Regions from separate parts of the Blastococcus sp. OS1-29 genome, predicted to be linked through region 1. Evidence: riboswitches for the same ligand, from Rfam matches in the RefSeq annotation. Region 1 holds a riboswitch; each other region holds the start of a gene.
What was found. Region 1 has a riboswitch for cyclic di-AMP ahead of AC2H4J_RS18805 (transglycosylase family protein). Riboswitches for the same ligand answer to the same signal wherever they lie in the genome.

Region 1 (7,543 bases):
GGTGCACCAGTTCGTGCAGGACGACACCCTGCTGCAGAAGGGTCTCCGGAACTACTGGGGCTACAACACGATCGGCTTCTTCGCGCCGCACGACGAGTACGCCAGCGACACCACCACCGGGCAGCAGGTGCAGGAGTTCAAGGGCATGGTCCGCGCCCTGCACGAGGCCGGCATCGAGGTCATCCTGGACGTCGTCTACAACCACACCGCCGAGGGCAACCACCTCGGGCCGACGCTGTCGTTCAAGGGCATCGACAACCAGACGTACTACCGCCTGGTCGAGGACGACAAGCAGTACTACATGGACTACACCGGCACCGGCAACACCCTCAACGTCCGGACGCCGCAGTCGCTGCAGCTGATCATGGACTCGCTGCGGTACTGGGTCACCGAGATGCACGTCGACGGCTTCCGCTTCGACCTCGCGTCCACGCTGGCCCGTGAGCTGCACGCCGTCGACCGGCTGGCCGCGTTCTTCGACCTCGTGCACCAGGACCCGGTCGTCAGCCAGGTCAAGCTGATCGCCGAGCCCTGGGACGTCGGTGAGGGCGGGTACCAGGTCGGCAACTTCCCGGCGCTGTGGACCGAGTGGAACGGCAAGTACCGCGACACCGTCCGCGACTTCTGGCGCGGTGAGGGCGGCACCATCGGCGAGTTCGCCGATCGCATCTCCGGCTCCTCGGACCTGTACCAGCACTCCGGACGCCGTCCCTACGCAAGCATCAACTTCGTCACCGCCCACGACGGCTTCACGCTCAACGACCTCGTGTCCTACAACGAGAAGCACAACGAGGCCAACGGCGAGGGCAACAACGACGGCGAGAGCCACAACCGCAGCTGGAACTGCGGGGTCGAGGGCCCCACCGACGACCCGGAGATCCTGCAGTTGCGCGCCCAGCAGCGGCGCAACTTCATCGCGACGCTGATGCTCAGCCAGGGGGTGCCGATGCTGCTGCACGGTGACGAGCTCGGCCGCAGCCAGGGCGGCAACAACAACGGCTACTGCCAGGACTCCGAGCTCACCTGGATCGACTGGGAGAACGTCGATCAGGGCCTGCTCGAGTTCACCAAGGCCGTCACGAAACTGCGCAGAGAGCACCCGACGTTCCGGCGCCGCCGGTTCTTCCACGGTCGGCCCGTGCGCCGCGGGCAGGGCGAGCCGGTGCCGGACATCGACTGGCTCACCCCCGAGGGCGAGTCCATGACCGACGAGGACTGGGACGTCGGCTACGCCAAGTCGCTGTCGGTCTACCTCAACGGGCTCGGTATCCGCGAGATGGACGAGCGCGGCGAGTACGTGAAGGACGACCACTTCTACCTGGCGTTCAACGCCTCGGACCAGCCGATCGACTTCTGCCTGCCGAGCGACGACTACGCGCCGTCCTGGACTCCCGTCCTCGACACCGCGGAGATGAACGAGGTCGAGCCGGTGGAGGTCAAGCCGGGCGAGACGGTCACGGTGCAGGGCCGGTCGATCGTCGTGCTGCGCGGACCCGCGTTGTGACCGCGGCTCACGGGGGAAACGTTCCGGCGTCCACGTACCGGCTGCAGATCCATGCCGGGTTCCGGCTGCAGGACGCCGCCGACGTCGCCGGCTACCTGGCCGACCTCGGGGTGACGCACGCCTACTCCTCTCCCCTGCTGCGCTCGGCCGAGGGCAGCAACCACGGGTACGACACGGTCGACCACGCGCACATCGACGAGGCGCGCGGCGGGCGGGAGGGCTTCGACCGGTTCGTGGCCGCACTGCACGAGCACGGTCTCGGCCTCGTGCTCGACCTCGTGCCCAATCACATGGGGGTCGCGGACGCCGCCGCGGCGCCGTGGTGGTGGGACGTGCTGACATACGGGCAGCAGAGCGAGCACGCGAGTGCGTTCGACATCGACTGGGAGTTCGGGTCCGGGAAGGTCCGCATCCCCGTCCTGGGCTCGGCGGACGACCTCTCCGAACTCAAGGTGGTGGACGGCGAACTGCACTACTACGAGAACCGTTTCCCGATCGCGCCGGGCACCGAGGAAGGCACGCCGCAGGAGGTGCACGCCCGCCAGCACTACGAGCTGGTCGACTGGCGGCGCGCCGACTCCGACCTCAACTACCGCCGCTTCTTCGCCATCAACACCCTCGCCGGCCTGCGGGTCGAGGACCCGGCCATCTTCGACGCGACCCACGAGCTGGTGCTCCGGCTCGTGCGCGACGGAGCGGTCGACGGCCTGCGGATCGACCATCCCGACGGCCTGGCCGACCCCAAGAGCTACCTGGAGAGACTGGCCCGGCTGTCCGGTGACAGGTGGACGGTCGTGGAGAAGATCCTCGAGCCGGGTGAAGACCTGCCCGAGACCTGGCGGACGGCGGGGACGACGGGCTACGACGCGCTCGCCGAGGTCGACGAGGTGCTCGTCGACCCGGCCGGCGAGCCCGCGTCGACCGCGCTGGACACCGAACTGGCCGGTCGCACCGTCGACTACGCGGAGCTCGTCCACGACTGCAAGCGCGAGGTCACCGACGGAATGCTCGGCTCGGAGGTGGCCCGGCTGGTCCGGGTGATCGGCGAGCTGCCCGGCGTCGACGCGGCGCAGCAGACCGAGGCGCTGGCCGAGCTCCTCGCCACCTTCGGCGTCTACCGCAGCTACCTGCCGGACGGGCGCGAGCACCTCGACGCCACGGTGGCCGCGGTCCGCGAGCGTCGTCCGGACCTGGTGGCCGCCCTCGACGCCCTGCACCCGGTGCTCGCCCAGGCCGGGACCGAGGCGGCGACGCGCTTCGAGCAGACCAGCGGGCCGGTGATGGCCAAGGGGGTCGAGGACTCCGCCTACTACCGCTGGGCGCGCTTCGTCGCGCTCAACGAGGTGGGTGGCGACCCGGCCCGCTTCGGCAGCACGGTGGCGGAATTCCACGCCGCCCAGCAGCGCCGGGCGGAGCGCTACCCGCAGTCGATGACGACGCTGTCGACGCACGACACCAAGCGCAGCGAGGACGTGCGCGCCCGGCTGGCGGTCCTGTCCGAGGTCCCCACCGAGTGGGCGGATCTCGTGCGCTACCTGCTCGCCCGCCACCCGCTTCCCGACCGGCCGCTGGCACACCTCGTGTGGCAGAACCTGGTGGGCGCGTGGCCCCTGTCGCGCGAGCGCGCCCACGCCTACGTGGAGAAGGCGGCCCGCGAGGCGGGGACGTCCACGACGTGGACCGATCCGGACGAGGAGTTCGAGGCGCACCTGCACGACCTCGTGGACGCCGCGTACGACGACGAGGCGACCGCGGCGCGGATCCACAAGTTCGTCGAGCGGATCGCCGGCTTCGGCCGATCGAACTCGCTGTCCCAGAAGTTGCTCCAGCTGACCATGCCGGGCGTCCCCGACGTCTATCAGGGCACCGAGCTCTGGGACCACTCGCTGGTCGACCCCGACAACCGCCGCCCGGTCGACTACGCGAAGCGCCGGGAGCTGCTGGCCGCGCTCGACGCCGGCGACGTGCCGGCCGTCGACGAATCGGGAGCGGCGAAGCTGCTCGTGGTCTCCCGCGTGCTGCGTGCCCGCCGGGATCACCCCGAGTGGTTCGCGGGGTACGAGCCGGTCGCGGTCAGCGGGTCGGGCGCCGACCACGTGGTCGCGTTCGACCGCGGCGGCGTGGTGGCGGTCGCCACCCGACTGCCGGCCTCGCTCGCCGCCGCGGGCTGGGGCGACACCGCGCTGCAGTTGCCGAACGGCCCGTGGCGCGACCTGCTCACCGGGCAGCGGTTCGTCTCCGCCGCCGCCGGGATCGCCGCCGATCTCGTCCTGGCCACGCTCCCGGTGGCGCTCCTGGTCCGCGACTGAGGAGGACCGCACGCGCTGCGGTCGACTGCGCGCAATCAGATAGCGCGTCCCGGCGTGGCGCCGACACGCCGGGACGACTCGCACGGAGTGGCCCTGTCCGACGGGCCCGCGGCGGCACGAGCACCTAGCGTCCCTCGGGCGCCCTGCCCAGCCTCGGCCGGGGTGCGAGGTGCCGGACCGCCCAACCTCGTCCGCCGGCAGCCTGACACCGACTCATCCAGGACGGGGGCGGGGGAACCGATCTTCCCGGCGCGCTTGCGCGTCTTGGGGTGAAGCCGCGCCGTGCGTCCTGGCGCCACGCGGCCGGGCAATCCGATTCGCCCGAACCCGACAGCTCACCTCGCAGGCGGTGATCGGAGGATCACCCATGTCCGAGAACGTCTCCATGACGCGCGCCCTCGTCCGTCATCCGCTGCGCACCGGGGCGGTCGTCCTCGGCGCCGCAGCCGTCGGCGTCGGCGCACTCGCCGCACCTGCGTCCGCGGCCGAGCACGACTGGTCCGGGGTCGCCCAGTGCGAGTCCGGCGGGAACTGGAGCATCAACACGGGGAACGGCTACTACGGCGGGCTGCAGTTCAGTGCGTCGACGTGGTCGGCCTTCGGCGGGGCCGAGTACGCCCCCCGTGCGGATCTCGCGTCAGCGGCTGAGCAGATTGCCGTGGCGGAACGGGTCCTGGCCGGTCAGGGCATCGGTGCCTGGCCGACGTGCGGGCACAACCTGAGCGGTGGTTCGACACCGGCCGCGGACACCGCGGCACCCGTGCCGGCCGCGGCACCGGCCTACATCGCCACACCCGCCGTCCAGCTCACGCCGAGCGGCGGGACGTACATCGTGCAGCCGGGAGACACCCTGTCGACCATCGCGGCCGAACAAGGATCCGCCGGTGGTTGGCGGGGACTGTGGGCGCTCAACGCGGGAACCATCCCCGATCCGAACCTCGTCTACGTGGGTCAGACCCTGCGGCTCTGACCACGGAATCCTGACGGCAGGGTTCTGACAGGTGGGCGGCGTGCGCCGCCCACCTGTCAGAACCGGATCGCGTCGATCACCTTCGCGCGGACGGCGATGATCGCCGGGAGCAGCCCGGCGAGCGCGCCGACCAGGGTGGCGGCGACGAGACCCTGCACGGCCGACGAGACCGGGAAGCCCGGGGCGTCGGCCAGCGGGATGCCGTTGTTCAGCAGCCGGTCCAGCGGCAGGTTGCGCACCAGCACGATCGACGCGCCCACGGCGGCCACGCCGGCCAGCGCGGTGGCGCAGACGCTCTCCAGCATCACCGCCGCGAAGATCCGCCCGGACGTCGCCCCGAAGCTGCGCCGGACGCCGATCTCCCGGATCCGCTGCCGCACGGTGACCAGCCCGATGTTGAGGACACCCAGCCCCCCGAGCAGCAGCACGATCCCGCCGGCGCCGCGGACCGCGAGCCGCAGGATCGACAGCGCCTCCTCGATGCCCGGGAAGTCCTGCCGATAGGCGTCGACGTGCACGCCGTGCAGGGCCAGACCGAGATCGTGCCGCACCGTCGTCATCACCTGCTCCGCCTGGTCGGCCGGGACCCACAGCTCCAGCGAGGTGGGGCCGTACATCGACGGTCCCCCCGTGGCCGAGCCCTCCCAGGGGCCGGTCGACCGGTCGACCCGGTAGGCCAGGAGCTCATCGCCGTAGCCGGCCCGCACGACGCCGACGATCGTGGCCCGGACCGGCACCGGTCCGCCGATCACCACCGTGGGCCTGCTGGAGAGGTCCGCTGCCCCCAGCGCACCGAGGAAGGCCTCGTTTACGACCAGCGCCGGGGAGAAGCTGGTCCGGTCCCCGTCGCGCAGCCATCGACCCTCGACCGGCTCGATCCGGTGCAACGCGCCGTAGGACGGGGAGACCCGCTGCACCTGGATCGCCCGGGTGCCGCCGGGCAGGCGGAAGAGGCCCTGCTCGTAAGCGCTGCTCGCCGACGTCGTGATGCCGTACCGCTCCACCAGGTCGGAGACCGCGCTCTCCCACTCCGCGGAGTCCGGCGAGTTGCCGGTGGCCGGGTCGAACGCCGTCACCGCGACGGTCGCGGGCCGCCCCCCGGACCGCTCGCCCTGCTCCTGCTGCGCCTGGGCGAGCAGCTCGCCGAGCGCCGACACCGTCGTCATCGCGAACACGGCGAGGAAGACGCCGACGAGCGAGAGGACGACGCGGCTCTTGTGCACCCGCACCTCGTCCCACGCCTCGGCGAGGGACCCGAGCACCCCCGTCACGAGGTCACCTCGCTGGCGCTCGTCGACCCCGTGCCCGGAGCCGGTGCTCCACCCATGCGTGACCTCGCAAGCTCGGTCACGTGTTGGCCCGGTCGGACGTGACCGCCCCCAGCGCGCCGGCCTCCACCAACGGCGAGAGGTGTCCCTCGGCCAGCCGGTACTGCCGCGAGGCGAGGGCCGCCACGGAGAGGTCGTGGGTGATGGTGATGAGGGCGGCGCCGTTCTCGGCCGCCGCCTGCGCCAGCAGCGCCATCACCTGGGCCCCGGTCTCGACGTCCAGCGCGCCGGTCGGCTCGTCCGCGAGGACGACGCGGGGACGGCGGACCAGTGCGCGCGCGATGGCGACCCGCTGCTGCTCACCACCGGAGAGCCGCTCGGGCACCTGGTCGGCGCGGGCGCCGAGCCCGACCCGGTCGAGCATCTCGCGCGCGGCCCGGCGGCGGGTGAGGTACTCCCGGCCCCGGGCGTAGAGCAGCGGCGCGGCGACGTTCTCGGCCGCGGTCCGGCGGGGCAGCAGGTTGAACTGCTGGAAGACGAACCCGAACATCTCGCCGCGCAGCCTGGACCTGCGGCGGGCGCGCAGCCGGTCGGCGGCCTCCCCGTCCAGGACATAGGTGCCCGACGTCGGGGTGTCCAGCAGGCCGAGCAGATTCAGCAGCGTCGACTTCCCCGAACCCGACCGACCCACGATCGAGACGTGCTCGCCCGGAGCGACCGACAGGTCGACCCCGGTGAGGATCGGCAGGAGCGACTCGTCCGGCAGCCGCACCGAGCGGCTGATGCCGCTCATCTCGATGAGGCTCATCCGTAGGGACCGCCCATCCTCGGGTCCTCGACGGTGTCGTTCGGCACGGGCACGAACTGCAGCACCTGCTCGCCCTCGCTGAGGCCGTCGCGCACCTCGACCAGCTCGCCGTCGGTGATGCCGAGGGACACGGCCCGCTGCTCCTGCGACCCGTCGTCGCCCACGACCCAGACGTTGCCCTTCTGCACCGCACCCTGGACGGCGGTCACCGGAACGACGAGGACGTTCTCGGCGACCCCCGCCTGGATCCGCACCGTGGCGGCCATGCCCGGGAAGACCGTCACGCCCGCCGGCACCTGGCACCGCGCGGTCGTGCCACCACCGGAGACGGGCTGCGGCTGGGCCCCGGTGCCGTCGTCCGGCGGGCTCGCCGTCCCGCCGGCCGTCACCCCCAGCTTCAGGCCGCTGCAGGTGAACGGCGCCGGGCCGCCCTGCACCTCCACCTCGGCGGTGGTGGGCGGAGCGAGCAGCCGGAACTGGTCGGTCTGGCTGACGGCGGCCGTCACGGACAGGGTGCCCGGTGAGACGGCGCCGATCTTGTCGCCGACGGCGACCACCTGGTCGACCAGCACGTCGACGGCGGTGACGGTGCCGGCGGCCGGCGCCGGCACGGTCGCGGTCTTGACCAGGGGCGGGCGGGGCGCCGACGTCGGGTTGCCGTCGGCGTCGGTGCCGGCGACCGGG
Region 2 (7,543 bases), 180 kb from region 1:
CGCTGCAGGGTGCTCGCCAGCCGGTTGTCCTCGGCGGCGCGGCTGAGCGCGGCGTCGGTGACGCGCGCGGCCAACGACCGCGCGGCGGCGACCTCGTGCTCGCGCCACGGCCGCGACGTCCGGCGCACCGTCTCGCTCCAGCTGTCGAACGACCGGCGGGGGCTCAGCCGCGGGCCGTCGTCCGTCGTCACCGTCTTGGACGCGTACGGGTTGCCACCCCAGGTGACCTCGCGCAGCGTCTCCGGCCGGAACCAGGCGAGGAAGTCCTCGCGCCCGCCGGCGACCTCGACGGCCAGCACGCCGCTGGCGGTGTCGGCCAGGTCACCGGCCTCGGGGACCACGCGCGAGGCGGCGTCGGTCACCGGGGTGCCGCCGTCGAGCAGCGAGCGCACGAGCGGCACCACGCGCTCGGCCGGCGGCGTCGTGCCCAGCAGCTGCAGCTGGCCGTTGATCCGCACCGCCGCGCCGGCGGCGGGCAGCAGACCGAGGACGGCGTCGCCGTCGGTCAGCGCGGCCGTCAGCGCGCGCGGGTTGAGCCCGACCGCTCCGGCCAGGGAGGCCAGCCGCTGCGAGGTGCCGACGACGTCGCCCTGCTCGGCGGCGGTCACCGTGGTGTGCAGCAGCAGCGACGCCGTCCGGCCGAGGAACTCCGCCGCCACCCGGTCGGGATACGAGGGGCGGTGCGGGCCGGCGTAGTGGTGGCAGGCGATCAGGCCCCAGAGCTTTCCGCGGTCGATCAGCGAGACCGACATCGACGAGCGCACGCCCATGTTGGCCAGGTACTCCAGGTGCACCGGCGAGACGCTGCGCAGCATGGCGCCGGACAGGTCGAGCGGGCGGCCGGTGCGGGGGTCGATGGGCGGGTCCAGCGGCACCCGGGTGTACGTGGCGTCGGGGATGATCCGCATCCAGTTGGTCGCGTACAGCGCCCGGGCCTGGGCCGGGATGTCGCTGGCCGGGTAGCGCAGGCCGAAGAACGGCTCCAGGTCAGGACGGCGGTCCTCGGCGACGACCTCGCCGTTCCACTCCGCGTCGAACCGGTAGACCATCACCCGGTCGAAGCCGGTGACCGTGCGGACGTCGCGGGCGAGCACCGCGGTGAGGTCCTCGAGCGTCGCCGTGGCCGAGAGCCGCTGCAGGACGGTGGGCAGCCGCCGGTGCCAGGCGGCGCCCGCCTGCTCGGCGCCGGCGACGGGCTCGAACTCGGCGATCAGCAGCCCGTCGGCGCGGTGCAGGACGAGGTCGACGTCGTCGCCGCCGATCTGCACGCGCAGGGGGTTGACCTCGGCGAGGTCGCCGGCCAGTCCCGCGCGCAGGCGGCCCAGGTCGCCGTCGGACAGGAGCTGGTCGAGCGCGGCGACCGGTTGCCCGAAGACCTCCGCCGTGTTGGCCGAGGCGACGACGACGGCCAGGTCGGGCTCGGTGAGGGCGAGCAGGACGCCGTGCGGCTGGATCGCGCCGGGAATGGCGATCGGCTCGTCCGCGCAGCGGAGCAGGGCTTCCGGGTCGGTGGGAACGGGACCACCGGCCGGGCTGCTCACCCCGGCGACGTTACGTGCCGGCGTCCCACCCGGCGACGCCGGTCGGGATCTCCGCCGTCGACGTCACGATCGGCACGAGCCGGCCGAGATCGAGCAGATCGACCGTCAGCCGGACCGGGCCGTTCGACCGCGGCGCGACGACGTGCAGCGTCACGTCTGCCGCCGCGGCCTTGCGCGAGACGCGCATGAGCTCGCGGGCACCGGAGGAGTCGAGGAACGTCGTCGGCGTCAGATCGATGAGGACGGCGACGTGGCCGGCCTCGAGAAGGGCGTCGACGGCCTGCGCGAACTGCGGCGCCGTCGCGATGTCGAGGTCACCCCGTACGGTGATCCCCGGACGCCCGGCAACCGTCGTCCGTTCCACTTCGAACAGCACGAATCGGCTCCCTCGTCACGTCGTTCGGCGTACTGAGGGTAGGTCACCCGGTTCACAGGAAGGGAAGCTGCCGTGAACGTGCACTTCAGCGTGCGGCTCCCGACCGACGCGCAGAGCGTGCCGCTGGTGCGGGGCCTGCTCCGGCAGGCGCTCCAGTACCTCGCCGTCCCCGAGACCGGCATCCAGGAGATCGTGCTCGCCCTCACCGAGGCGTGTGCGAACGTCGTGCAGCACGCCGGCGAGCACGAGGAGTACCAGGTCGACATCGCCATCGACGACGAGAACTGCCGGATCAGCGTGGTGGACGACGGCGACGGCTTCGACCCCGCGGCGACGGCGATGGAGCAGGAGCGCTCCCCGCTCGAGCCCGGCCGTGGCCTGGTGCTCATGCGCGCGCTGGTCGACCGGCTCGACTTCGTCCAGGACGAGGACGGCCGGCACCGGGTGACCCTCGAGAAGCGCCTCCACGCCTCGCCGAAGCTGCGGCTGCTGCCGACCTGACGGTCAGCGCCGCGAGCCGGCCGTGACGATCTCGGACAGCGCCGCGCCCCACTGACGGGCGCGGTCCTCCTCGCCGTCGGCGAGCGGTCCCCGCGCGTCGACGACGAAGAAGTGCTCGGCCGGCGCGGCGAGGGTCGCGCCGAGCGTGCGCAGCAGCTTCTCCTCGGTCCTGGAGGCGTGGTCGAGCTTGGTGACGATCGACGGATGGTCCATGCGGGTGTCGAAGGCGGCGGCGGAGATCCCCGCGGGCACCGCCGCTGCGTCGAGCCACTCGTGCAGACCGGTCGTCGGGTCCGCGACCACTCCGGCGCCGTACTGCTCGACCGCACCCTTGCGTGTGGACGGCCGGGGCATGCCCATCGCGTGGTTGGGCCCGCCGACGACGAGCAGCCGGACGTCGGGGCCGATCTGGCGGGGGGCGTCCTGCGCGGCGATCACCTCGACCTGGAGGTGGCCGGACAGGCCGTCGGCGATGGCACGGGCGATCTTCTCGGCGTCCCCGAACAGGGACTCGTAGACGACGACGGCGGTGGCCATGACCGCTCCCCTCGGGATCGACTCCACCGACGCTATTGCGCTCCGGTCGGGCGGGCGAGGGGTCGAAGGGCCCGCGCCGCAGAGGCGTGAGACGGCCCGCGCCCGACCGCGCCCGCCGGCGGCGTCCCTCACGCGGCGTGGCCGCCGCGCCGCTGCTCGAGAAGTCACGCAGCGCGACCGTGGGAGCCGGAAAACGGTCCTTCCGCGGGCCGCACCTCGTCGAGGCCGCAGGTCGAGGCACGGCCGGGGTGACCACCCATCGTGACCGGCTATCGGGGGTCACAGGTAGCTCCTCACCTGCACGGGCTCGAGGGCGCACCTACCGTCGTCGCGTCCGGTCGGCCCCTTCAGTCACGCACCGTGTGACCCCGGCCGGACGCCGCCGAACCGGGCGCTGTGCATCAGTGCGTGCCCGGGCCGGGGACCCATCGCAGTAGTGGGGTGAAGCGCGCGCCGGAGACCCTCCGGCCGCGCCGGGCGCACGTTCCCCGCCCGAACCCGTCAGCTAACTCGGTAGGCGGCTGCGGAGAACAGGAGATCCCCGTCCGTGCCCAGTACCCGCACGCCCTCGTCCGGTCCGGTCCGTCGCGCGGCCTTCGTCGTGCTCACCGCGGCCGGCGTTACCCTCGCTCCCCTGCCGGCCTTCGCCAGCACCGGCGTCACCACCGCAGCCGTCGCGGCGGCCCCCGTCGCCGCACCCACGCAGGCCGCGCAGGTCGCGGTGGACACCGCCCTCGCCCAGCTGGGAGACGCCTACGTCTGGGGCGGCGCCGGTCCGGACAGCTTCGACTGCTCGGGCCTGGTGCAGTACGCCTACGCCGCGGCGGGCGTCGACCTGCCGCACTCGTCGAGCATGCAGTCGACGATCGGGACGCCGGTGGCGTACACCGACCTTCAGCCGGGTGACCTGGTCTTCTTCTACAGCCCGGTCAGCCACGTCGCCATGTACATCGGCAACGGCCAGATCGTCCAGGCCTCGACCTACGGACAGCCGGTGGCGGTCACCGACCTCGCCTACATGCCGGGGTTCAACTCGGCTCGCCGGCTGACCTGAGAACTCCCCGGGGTGCCCGCCTGCACGGGTGGGTATCCCGGGGTTCAGCCCGGTTCGATGACACGGATGGGCAGGCCGGCGACCCACGCGGCGACGTCCTCGACAGCCTCGCCGTAGAAGACCTCGTAGGTGTTGCGCGTGACGTAGCCGAGGTGCGGGGTGAGCACGGTGCGGGGCAGGTTCCGGATCGGCGAGTCCGCCGGCAGCGGCTCCTGGTCGTAGACGTCGAGGCCGGCGCCGGCGATCCGGTCCTCCCGCAGGGCGTCGACGAGCGCCTGGGTCTGCACGATCGGGCCGCGGCTGGTGTTGACGAACACCGCGGTGTGCTTCATGAGCGCGAAGTCCTCGGCGCCGATGAGGCCGCGGGTGCGCCTGGACCACAGCAGGTGCACGGTGACGACGTCCGACGTCGCGAAGAGCTCGTCCCGGTCGACCCGCCGGACGGCGTGCTCGGCGGCCCGCTCGTCGGTGAGGTTCTGGCTCCAGGCGACGACGTCCATGCCGAAGGCCTGCCCGATCCGCGCGACCTGCGTGCCGAGGCGGCCTAGGCCGATCACGCCGAGCCGGGCGCCGGCGAGGTCGCCGCCGATGGTCTGCTGCCAGCCGCCGGCGCGGACCCCGGCGTCCTCCTGCGGGATGTGCCTCGTGACCGCCAGGATCAGCGCCCAGGTGAGCTCGGCCGTGGCGGTCGGCTGGGACCCGGTGCCGCAGACGGTGATGCCGTGCTCGGCGGCCGCGGCCGTGTCGATGGACTTGTTGCGCATGCCGGTGGTGACCAGCAGCTTCAGGTTCGGCAGCCGCTCGAGCATGGTGCGCGGGAAGGCGGTGCGCTCACGCATCGCGACGACGACGTCGAACGGCTCCAGGCGCTCGGCGAGCGTCTCCTCGTCGGGCAGGGTGTCGGAGAACGTGGTGACGTCGACCGGCGCGGCGACCGTCGACCAGTCGCAGAAGTCGGCAGCGACGGACTGGTAGTCGTCGAGGACGGCGATGCGGGTCATGCGGTGGGTCTACCAGGTCGGGACGCGCGACGGCCCCCGCCCGCGGATGCGGACGGGGGCCGGGACGTGCGCTGGGCTCAGCGGGTGCCGGGACGCCGGGTCTGGTTGGCGCGCTTTGCCTGGAAGTCCGCGATGGCCCGCTTGATCTTGGCCTGGTTCTGCGGCTTGCGGGCCTCCTGGATCACCTTGGCGGCGATACCGGACGCCATGAGCTTCTTGATCATTCCCATGATCGCCTCCTTCGTGTCGGTTACGGGTCAGATGCCCGAACGAACGGCAGACCAATCACGTCCCCGCGAACGCGGCCCTGTGCAGGACGTCTCCGCGCCGTAGGGTCCGGATGCGGCGGAACAGGCGTTCGTCGGCGACTTCGGCTTCGACCCGATGCACGGCGGCCCACCGGTGACCTCGGTCGATCACCGTCCCGCGGCGTCGGTCGCCAGCACCAGGTCGTGGTGCATGCGCTCCTGCTTCGTGCGCAGGTACCGCACGTTGTGCGGCGTCTCCACGACCGGCAGGGCCACCCGGCCGACGATGTCGAGACCGTAGCCGTCCAGGCCGCCGTACTTGGCGGGGTTGTTGGTGATCAGGCGCAACCGCCGGATCCCCAGGTCGCCGAGGATCTGGGCCCCGACGCCGTAGCTGCGGGAATCCACCGGCAGCCCCTGCGCGGTGTTGGCGTCGACGGTGTCCAGGCCCGCCTCCTGCAGCGCGTAGGCCCGGATCTTGTGGCCGAGGCCGATCCCCCGCCCCTCGTGGCCGCGCAGGTAGACCACGGCCCCGCAGCCCTCGGCCGCGATCTCGGCGAGCGCCTGCTCGAGCTGCGCCCCGCAGTCGCAGCGCAGCGAGCCGAGGATGTCGCCGGTGAGGCACTCGCTGTGCACCCGCACGAGGACGCCGCGCCCGCTGTGGCCGGCGGCCGCGACGTCGCCCATGACCAGCGCGAGGTGCTCGACGCCGTCCAGCACGTTGCGGTAGGCCACCGCGCGGAACTCCCCGAACGACGTGGGCATCTCCGAGGCGGCCACCTGCTCGACGAGCCGTTCGGTCGCCCGCCGGTGGCGCACGAGGTCGGCCACGTCGAGGACGAGCAGGCCGTGGGCCGCGGCGAACGCGCGCAGGTCCGCGCCCGAGCGCATGCCGCCGTCCTCGGCGGTGATCTCGCCGATGACGCCGACGCCCGAGAGGCCGGCCATGCGCAGCAGGTCGACCGCCGCCTCGGTGTGGCCGGCGCGCACGAGCACCCCGCCGTCGCGGGCACGCAGCGGGAAGACGTGACCGGGCCGGCGCAGGTCCGCCGGCCGGGTGGCCGGATCGGCCAGCGCGCGGAAGGTCACGGCACGATCGGTCGCCGAGACGCCGGTTCCGGTGCCGATGGCGTCGACGGTGACGGTGAACGCCGTGCTGTGGGCGTCGGTGTTGTGGGTGACCATCTGCGGGAGTCGCAGCTCGTCGGCCCGCTCCGCCGGCATGGGCGCGCAGACGATGCCGGTCGTGTGCCGCACGAGGAACGCCATCTGCTCGGGCGTGACCTTCTCGGCGGCGACGACGAGGTCGCCCTCGTTCTCCCGGTCGGCGTCGTCGATGACGACCACCATGCCTCCGTCGGCCAGCGCGGCGACTGCCCGCTGCACGGTCGCGGTGGACAGCTCACGCCGGTGGTCCATGGTGCCTCCTGGGTCAGCGATTCCCTGTATCGATCGCTACAGAGGAAAGGGAAGCACGGTGTGACCCCGATGACAAGAGCCGGCGGTCGGATCGTTCCCCGGCAGGCCCCGTCGTGCCGTCGTGCGGCATGCCCCGCTTGGCCCGGCCCCGGGCCGGCGGCACCCTCGGGGTGTGTCGACAGCAGAGACCGCGACCGTCCAGGCCGAGATGACCCCCGGCCACTTCCGCGAGGTGCTGGGCCACTACCCCACCGGCGTCACGGTCGTCACCGGAATGGTCGACGGCCGGCCGGTCGGCATGGTCGTGGGCACCTTCAGCAGCGTCTCCCTCGACCCGCCCCTCGTGGCGTTCATGCCGCAGGTCGGTTCCCGCACCTGGGCGCAGCTGGCCGAGGCGCCGTCCTTCTGCATCAACGTGCTGGCCCACGACCAGCTCGGGCTCTGCCGCGTGATGGCCGTGCCGCGCGAGGACAAGTTCGAGGGGGTGGAGTGGACGCCGTCAGCACTCGGCGCGCCCGCGCTCACCGGCGCCGTGGCCCACGTCCACTGCCGCCAGCAGTCGACCGTCGAGGCCGGCGACCACTGGATCGTGCTGTGCTCCGTCGAGGCGGTCGAGGTCTCGCGGCCGGTCACGCCACTGCTGTTCTTCCAGGGCGGATACGGCGGCTTCTCCCCCGGCGGCATGGCGGCCAAGGCCGACGCCGACCTGATCGCCGCCGTCCGCCTGGGCGACCGCGCGCGCACCCAGGTGGAGGGGCTCGCGCGGCGGCTCGGCTGCGAGGCCGCGGCGCTCGTCGCGGTCAGCCCCGGCGAGCTGACCACCGCCGTCACGGCGTACGGCGGCCAGGCCGCGATGACCGAGCCCC
Region 3 (7,543 bases), on a different contig from region 1:
TCAACCACCTCGACGCCGAGGGCTACGTGTCGGCCACGCCGGTCGCCCCGCCCGAGGGGGCTGACTTGCCGTTCCTCGACCTCGCCTCGGGGTACGTGCAGCGCAGCATCGACGAGCTGCCCAAGCAGGGCTCGCGGACGCCGTGGCGTCTGCACCAGAACTACATCCGGGACGTGCAGATGATGCGGCGCGGGGATCTCGACGACGAGGGCATGACGTTCCAGCGCGCGGCGGCGCGGGCCGGGGCGGTCGCCTGATGGACGCCTACCGGTTCAGCGGCGGCACGGCGGTCGTCACCGGCGCGGCCAGCGGCATCGGGGCGGCGCTGGCCGGCCTGCTCGCCGAGCGCGGCAGCAACCTCGTCCTGGTCGACCGGGACGAGGAGCGGCTGGACGGCGTGGCCGCGGCGGTGCGCCGGCAGCATCCGCGGCTCGCCGTCGACACCTACGTGGTCGACCTGTCCGACGACAAGGCCACCGACGCCGCCGCCGAGGCCCTGGCCGCCGCCCACCCCGGGACGACGCTGCTGGTCAACAACGCGGGCGTCGCCCTCGGCGGCCGCTTCGACCAGGTGACCCTGGAGGAGTTCGACTGGGTGATGGCGGTCAACTTCCGCTCCGTCGTCCGGCTCACCCACGCCTTCCTGCCCGTGCTCAAGTCGCACCGGGGCGCGCACCTGGTGAACGTGTCCAGCGTGTTCGGCATCTTCGCGCCGGCGGGGCAGGCCGCCTACGCGGCGAGCAAGTTCGCCGTCCGGGGGTTCAGCGAGTCCGTGCGGCACGAACTGGCCGACGACGGGGTCGGGGTGACCGTGGTGCACCCCGGCGGGATCAGGACCCGGATCGCCGAGTCGGCCCGCACCGGCTCCGGCGTCTCGGTGGAGGAGTACGAGCAGGGGCGCAAGCAGTTCGCCAAGCTGCTGCGGATGCCGCCCGAGGATGCCGCCGCGCAGATCGTCGCCGCGATCGAGAAGCGCCGGCCCCGGCTGCTCATCGGCGCGAGCGCGAAGATCCCCGACGTCCTCGTGCGGCTGATGCCGGGCAGCTACTGGAAGCTCATCGCCCGCCGGGCAGGCCGTCCGGCCACACGCGGAGGTGGAGTGACGGAGTGACTGCCGAGCGATCCGTGTCTCCCGATTTCGTGCGCGCGCACACCCGGCCCGGTCGCCCCTCCCTCGTGCCGGAGGTCCGCCTGCAGGTGGCCGACGACGTCGTGGCCCTGTGGGAGGCGCTGGAGGCCGGCGATGTCGACCCCGGTTCCGACCCGCCGTTCTGGGCCGCGGCGTGGCCCGGCGGGCAGGCCCTCGCCCGGTACGTGCTGGATCACCCGGACGTCGTGGCCGGCCGCAGCGTGCTCGACCTGGGCGCGGGCAGCGGTCTCGTCGCGGTCGCCGCGCTGCATGCCGGTGCCGCGCGGGTGCTCGCCAGCGACGTCGATCCCTGCGGCCGGACGGCGATCGCGGTCAACGCCGACCTCAACGGGGTGGGCCCCGTCGAGGTCGTCGGCGACCTCCTGGACACCGAACCGGATCCGGCCATCGAGGTGATCCTGGCCGGGGACGTCTGCTACGACCGGGAGATGACCGCGCGGGTGCTGCCGTACCTGGGCAGGGCGTGGCTCGGGGGCGCGGCGGTCTACCTCGGCGACCCCGGCCGGCCCTACGTGCCGCGGGAGGGCCTGGTGGAGGTGGCAACCTTCGACGTGCCCGACACCGAGGGGCCGCAGGTTCGCCGGACGACGGTGTGGCGGTTGCCCTGATCGGACGGGGCGACATGCATCACGTGAGGAATTTCGCCGATTCGATTGTCACGAGTCGATAACGGCGGTTAGCGTGGCTGCGTCCGGTAGGTAGTCGACTCCCCAGACCGGGGGGTCCGTGCCGGGCGCCGCCGAGTCGCCCATGCGGGCGAGCCGGGGACCCACCGTAGTACTGGGGTGAATCCCGCCCTCGAGCCTGGCTCGAGAGCCGGTAGGGCTGCTTCCCGCCCGAATCCGTCAGCTAACTCGGTAGGCGGCCGTGGAAGGAACGGAGAGCCGCCCCGTGGCGCGTCCACGGGCCCACCCTGCACGGAGCAGCAGCCCGCCCGGAGAACTCCGCGGGCACCTGGCAGAGATCTGCCTGCGCTGATCCGGGTCTGCTGACCCGGTCGGCCGCTGCACCTCACACGTCCGCAGTCGTACGCCGGTGCCCTGCTCCGGTCCGCTGCGCCCGATGTCTCGGAGCACCCGCACGCCATGAACCTCCGCACCATTGCCCCTGCACGCCGTCCCGCCCTCTACCTCACCGTCGCGACGGCCGGGGCGCTCATGGTCAACGTCCTCACCGCCGGCGAGCCGGCCGCGCACGCGGACTCCCGGTCGGTGAGCATCGCCACCCAGCTGGACCTGGCCGCCGCGAAGTCCGACCTCAGCCCCAGCGACGCCGTCCGCCCGCTGGAGCAGCTGGCCGCCAGCCGCGGGGCGCGGGACGCCGACCGCGCGGCCGCCGCGCAGGCCCAGGCCGACGCGGACGCCGCGAAGGTCGCCGCCGACGAGGCCGCCCGCGTGGCCGCGGAACAGGCCGCCGCCGCGCAGGCCCAGGCCGAGGCCGCCGCCGCCCGCCCGGGCCAGGGCACGTCCGCGCCGGCTGCGCCGTCCGGGTCGTACAAGGACTACGCGATGAACAAGGTCGGCAGCGGCCAGTTCGGCTGCCTCGAGAACCTGTGGGGCAAGGAGAGCGGCTGGAACCCCAACGCGCAGAACCCGAGCAGCAGCGCGTACGGCATCCCGCAGCTGCTGGACTCCACCTGGGCGGGCACCGGCATCGCCAAGACCTCCGACGGCTACCGCCAGATCGACGCCGGACTGGTCTACATCGACAAGGCGTACGGCTCGCCGTGCGGCGCGTGGAGCCACTCGCAGTCCACCGGCTGGTACTGAGCAAGGACCCCCCCTCACCGCTGGCAAGCTCGCGGTGAGCCTCTGGACGGGGCCGGGACCGCTGTCTGCTCAGCCCAGTAGCCCTGCCTGCGCCTTCGCCAGTAGCGCGACGTGTACGGCCGCGTCGACCTGCTCGGCGAAGGCCGGGTCGGCGGCGCTGCGGGCGAGGACGGCGTCGATCATGTCCGGGACGACCGTGGCGTCGACGGACAGCACCAGGGTGCCCCCGGCGGCGAGGAACCGGACCGCGCGCTCGCCGGCCGGCACGGCCTGCACCGCCTTCGCGCTCCCGACGTCGTCGGTGATGATCGGACCGGTGAAGCCCAGCTGCCCCCGCAGCAGGTCGGTGAGGACGACGGGGGAGAACACGGCCTCGGTGGTCGGGTCGATCTGGCTGTAGATCGCCGACGACACCATCACGAACGGCCGGGCCGGTGAGGACGCCAGCCGACCGAACGCGGTCACCTGCGCGTCCCCGGCGGTGGTCGCGGAGTCGACCACGTGCGCGCTCGTGTCGGTGTTCTGCTGCACCCGGCCGAGCCCGGGAAAGTGCTTGAGGGTCGAGGTCACCCTGTGGGCGGCCAGACCCGCGACGACGGTCCCGGCGGCCGCGACGACGACGTCCGGAGTGCTCCCGTACTGCCGCTCGAACGCCCCGATCGGCGGATTGGCCTGCTCGGTCCCCGCGGGGACGACGTCCGCGACCGGAGCGAGGTCCAGGTTCACCCCGGCGGTGTCGAGTGCGGCGCCGAGGCCATCGGCCAGGTCGGCGAGAGCAGCCTGCGGCAGCGCTCCCTGGGCCTGCGCCGTCGGCAGCACGGCGAAGCCGGGGCCGCGCAGGGTCTGTACCTTGCCCCCCTCCTGGTCGGCGGCCACCCAGAGTCCGGGGCCCGGGGCGGCCGACTGCCAGCCCGCCGCGGCGGCGCCGAGGTCGGTGGCCGCCGTCTGGGACCGGCCGGCCAGGAAGATCCCGCCCACCCCCGTGCCGGCCAGCTGGGTGGCGGCGGCCAGGTGGTCGAGCCGGACGCCGACGACGAACAGCTGGGCCACCTTCGCGCGCCGGTCCATCCCCGCCAGCGCCGCGGCGACCGCGGCCTCCGGTCCGGTGGCGGGGGCCGGGGAGGGGGTGGTGCCTGTGGTCGCCGTCGACGACCGGGTGGACGTCGCCGACGAGCCCGCGCCCTCGGTACCGGCGGAGCAGGCCGCCACGAGCGCGAGCAGGCAGCCGTAGACCGCGATCGCGCGGGCGGGGTGGCGCATGGGTCTCCTCGTCGTCGGCACGAAGTCTGCCCGATCGGCCGCCGTCCGTCGGTGGACGCGCAGAGGCCGCACGTGCACGCGTTAGCGTCCTCATGTGACCGCACCCCTGCGCGCCCGCGCCGACGTCCCGACCGATGCGCCCGCCCGCTACGCCAAGCAGCTCGTGTCCCACCTCGGCCGCCGGGTGGAATGGGCGACGGAGGGGACCGTCTCGACGGCGGAGATCGCCGGCGGTACCGGCGTCGTCGAGGTGGGTGACGGCGTCCTGCACCTGCGTGCGGAGGCCCCCGACACGGAGACCCTCGAGCGCGTGCAGGACGTGCTGGGCCGGCACCTGGAGCGGTTCGGCCAGCGCAACGAACTGGTCGTCACCTGGGAACCGGAGTCCGCGGAGGGCTGAGCCGCGGGTGTGGCGGGGGTCGCCGGTCCCCGCTCCCGGGCCTACGGTCGAGGCATGACCGACGACGAGGAGACCGCCCAGGACGCAGCCGAGCCGGATCCGGTGTACGGCGGCCGGGTCGGCCGTTCGATCGACGAGTTCGTGCACCAGCTGCGGGGCTTCACCGACCGCGCGCGCAGCCTCGCCGGCGTCGTCCCCTCGAAGTTGTCCCTGCCGTCGCTGCCCAGCCCGCCCGGGGCCATGTCGGCCGCCCAGCTGCGTGCCGTCGCGCAGACGGTGACCGCGCAGCGGCAGTCGATCGCGGCCATGCGGGCCCAGCTGGATGCCTTCGACCAGCAGATGGCGGTGTTCGAGCGCATCCTCGAACCGCTGGTGGAGTGGAGCGCCACGTGGGCCCGGCTGGAGGAAGCCGTCGGTGACTTCGTGCGGCCGGGCAGCAGCGACGGGAAGTAGTGCGGGTCAGAGGTCGGCGCCCGCCTCGTCGTCGTCCTCGCGCGGACGGCGGCGCAGGATCCCGGTGACCGAACCCATCCGGGTCTGGGCCTGACGCAGGCCGTGGATGAGCGGCAGCAGGTCGTCCTGGATCCGGCGCAGCGTGTCGGGCACGGTGTCGACGGCGGGGTCGTCCAGCACGCGGCCGACCCGCTCGAGCCCCGGCTTCAGCGCCCGCACCGGCTCCTCCAGTTCCTCGACCAGGTCCTCGAGCCGCTCGGCGATCTGCTGAGCCGACTCGATGGTCTCCCGCGCCATGGTGGTCGCCTGGGTGAGCTCGCGGACGGTCCCGTTGAGGTCGCTCAGGGTCCGCGGCAGCTGAGCCAGCGCCTCGGTCTGCGTCTGCAGCAGGCTCAGCAGGTCGGTGAGACCGGGGATGCGCGGCATCCCGAGCCCGCGGAAGGGATCCACCCGCTCACCGTCGGGGACGGGGGCGGCCGGCGCAACCGCACGGCGTCACTGCGGCCGCAGCTGCCCGGTGGTCACGAATCGCTCGGCCAGGTCGCGGACCTTCACGTTGCTCTCCATCGACACCCGGGTGAGCACCTGGAACGCCTGCTCGGCGCTGAGCTTGAAGCGCTCCATCAGGATCCCCTTCGCCTGGTCGATGACGGCCCGCGAGTCCAGGGCCCGCTCCAGGTGCCCGGCCCGTTCCACGGCGGTCTCGTACAGCAACGCGTTGGACACCGCGACGACGGCGTAGTCGCCCAGCCGCACGACCCGCTCGACGGTGCGGTCGTCGGGCACCGCCGAGGCGGAGGAGTACACGTTCAGCGCGGCCGTGACGCGGTCGCGGCCGGGCAGCGGGAAGGACAGCACGCTGCGACAGCCCTCGGCGGCGGCGCTCGTGGCGAAGTCCGGCCAGTCCCGCGGGTTCCCGGTGTCGACCAGCTCGCTGCGCCGTCCGCTGGTCGCGGCGGCCAGGCACGGGCCCTGACGCAGCCGGTACTGCACCTCGTCGAGGGCTCTCGCGAGCTGTGCACTGGCGGCCACCGTCACCGCCCGCCCGCCGTCGACGACCGTCACCGAGGTGGCGGGCTCGGCGGGCAGGATCTCCGCCGCCACGGCGGACACCTGCTCGAGGACCGAGGTCAGCGAGTGCTCGGCCACGGGCAGCCGGCCGAGCCGGTCGACGACGGGGCCGAGGACGGCGTCGTCCTCAGGGGCATTCACCAGCTGTGCTCCGTGGGGCATGGCACCGGACGGACACGTACCGGCGGTCAGGTCCGGAGACCCGGGTTTTTCCAGGTTCCGGCCGGGAGGGACGCGACGTCCCAGCACCGCACGCCGACTGTGTGACGCGCAATCGCCTGAAGATGATAGCCACCGCGGCGCGGCCCGTGAGACTCCACGCCGAGCGCGGGCGGATCAGAACCAGGTGATGACGCGCACCGTCGTCCCGCTCGCGGAGGAGCGCAGCTGGACCAGGTCGCACAGCTGGTTGACCAGGTACAGGCCGCCGCCCCCCTCCTGCTCGACGGTCGGTGTCCGGCGACCGCTCAACGGATCGGCCACGATGCCGGAATCGCTGAACTCCACGACCGCGGCCGAGCCGTCGAGCCACATGGCCAGGGTCCCGGCGCCGCCACCGTGGCGGATGCTGTTGCTCGCGAGCTCCGAGGCGGCCAGTTCCAGCACACCGACGCGGTCCTCCGGCAGCCCGCACGAGCGCGCCCACTGGGCGACCGTGCGGCGGGTGGCGGAGACGTCGGCCGGGCCGAACCGGCCCCGGAGGACGGCGTCCCCCGGTGGGGGCAGCGCCTCGGCGAAGCCGACCACGTGGCCGCCGGCGGTGTACGCGTTGCTGGGCAGCCGGGAGGCCGACGTGGAGCGCACCGGATGCGAGCGCAGGGCGCCCTGGGTCACCGCGCGCGGCAGGTGTTCCTGGTCGTAGGGGCAGAGCAGCCGCCAGCCGGGCCCGTCGTCGAAGGCGTGGTTGAGCAGCAGTTCGTGCAGGCGGCACTCGACCAGCTCGGCCGGACGCCGTCCGGCGAAGGCCGGCTCGCCGACACCCCGCAGCCGCCGCCCCGCGGCGGTGTGCCGCTCCAGGACCTCGGCCCAGACCGCGATGATCCGTGCCGGGTTCGCCCCGATCTCGGCCATGTCGAGGAACTCCACGCCGCCGGCCTCGCCGCCCAGTGCGTCGCGGAGGAGCTCCAGCCGGGGGCCGGGCTCCGCCACGACCACGGCCTCCCCGGTCTCCAGGCCGTCCCGGATGAAGGGCAGCAGCCCGGCAAGGAAATCGCCGTCCCCGCGGTACAGCATCGCCTCGTGCTCGAACCGGTCGGCCCGCAGCGCAGCGGTCACGCAGTCATCTCCACGAACCTCAGCGGCACGAGCCGGTCGAGCTCCAGCACCCGCCACACGCGACGCAGCAGCGGCGAGGCTCCGGCGACCTGCACGCTCACCGAGCGCTCGGCGAGACCGGCCGCCCACCGCGCCAGGACCCGGCAGGCGGCCGCGTCGGCGAAC

Region 2: it holds a riboswitch for cyclic di-AMP, as region 1 does, so the genes downstream of both, AC2H4J_RS17865 (C40 family peptidase) here and AC2H4J_RS18805 (transglycosylase family protein) in region 1, are expected to answer to the same signal.
Region 3: it holds a riboswitch for cyclic di-AMP, as region 1 does, so the genes downstream of both, AC2H4J_RS04955 (aggregation-promoting factor C-terminal-like domain-containing protein) here and AC2H4J_RS18805 (transglycosylase family protein) in region 1, are expected to answer to the same signal.

The regions. Positions count from the first base shown of each region.
Region 1 is NZ_JBXXJK010000007.1:188,794-196,336, reverse strand. Features, by position in the region: gene glgX (glycogen debranching protein GlgX) at 1-1,504, shown strand, start outside; gene treY (malto-oligosyltrehalose synthase) at 1,501-3,813, shown strand; cyclic di-AMP (ydaO/yuaA leader) riboswitch at 4,013-4,177, shown strand; gene AC2H4J_RS18805 (transglycosylase family protein) at 4,181-4,783, shown strand; gene AC2H4J_RS18800 (ABC transporter permease) at 4,840-6,054, opposite strand; gene AC2H4J_RS18795 (ABC transporter ATP-binding protein) at 6,131-6,859, opposite strand; gene AC2H4J_RS18790 (efflux RND transporter periplasmic adaptor subunit) at 6,856-7,543, opposite strand, start outside.
Region 2 is NZ_JBXXJK010000007.1:9,761-17,303, reverse strand. Features, by position in the region: gene AC2H4J_RS17885 (SpoIIE family protein phosphatase) at 1-1,541, opposite strand, end outside; gene AC2H4J_RS17880 (STAS domain-containing protein) at 1,552-1,917, opposite strand; gene AC2H4J_RS17875 (ATP-binding protein) at 1,990-2,418, shown strand; gene AC2H4J_RS17870 (hypothetical protein) at 2,422-2,955, opposite strand; cyclic di-AMP (ydaO/yuaA leader) riboswitch at 3,326-3,491, shown strand; gene AC2H4J_RS17865 (C40 family peptidase) at 3,503-4,009, shown strand; gene AC2H4J_RS17860 (D-2-hydroxyacid dehydrogenase family protein) at 4,054-5,010, opposite strand; gene AC2H4J_RS17855 (hypothetical protein) at 5,088-5,240, opposite strand; gene AC2H4J_RS17850 (bifunctional 3,4-dihydroxy-2-butanone-4-phosphate synthase/GTP cyclohydrolase II) at 5,427-6,677, opposite strand; gene AC2H4J_RS17845 (flavin reductase family protein) at 6,850-7,543, shown strand, end outside.
Region 3 is NZ_JBXXJK010000002.1:33,812-41,354, forward strand. Features, by position in the region: gene AC2H4J_RS04940 (flavin-containing monooxygenase) at 1-257, shown strand, start outside; gene AC2H4J_RS04945 (SDR family NAD(P)-dependent oxidoreductase) at 257-1,111, shown strand; gene AC2H4J_RS04950 (class I SAM-dependent methyltransferase) at 1,126-1,758, shown strand; cyclic di-AMP (ydaO/yuaA leader) riboswitch at 1,878-2,029, shown strand; gene AC2H4J_RS04955 (aggregation-promoting factor C-terminal-like domain-containing protein) at 2,236-2,919, shown strand; gene AC2H4J_RS04960 (glycoside hydrolase family 3 N-terminal domain-containing protein) at 2,989-4,179, opposite strand; gene AC2H4J_RS04965 (DUF2218 domain-containing protein) at 4,274-4,579, shown strand; gene AC2H4J_RS04970 (hypothetical protein) at 4,634-5,032, shown strand; gene AC2H4J_RS04975 (hypothetical protein) at 5,039-5,482, opposite strand; gene AC2H4J_RS04980 (ANTAR domain-containing response regulator) at 5,528-6,244, opposite strand; gene AC2H4J_RS04985 (anti-sigma factor RsbA family regulatory protein) at 6,440-7,378, opposite strand; gene AC2H4J_RS04990 (MEDS domain-containing protein) at 7,375-7,543, opposite strand, start outside.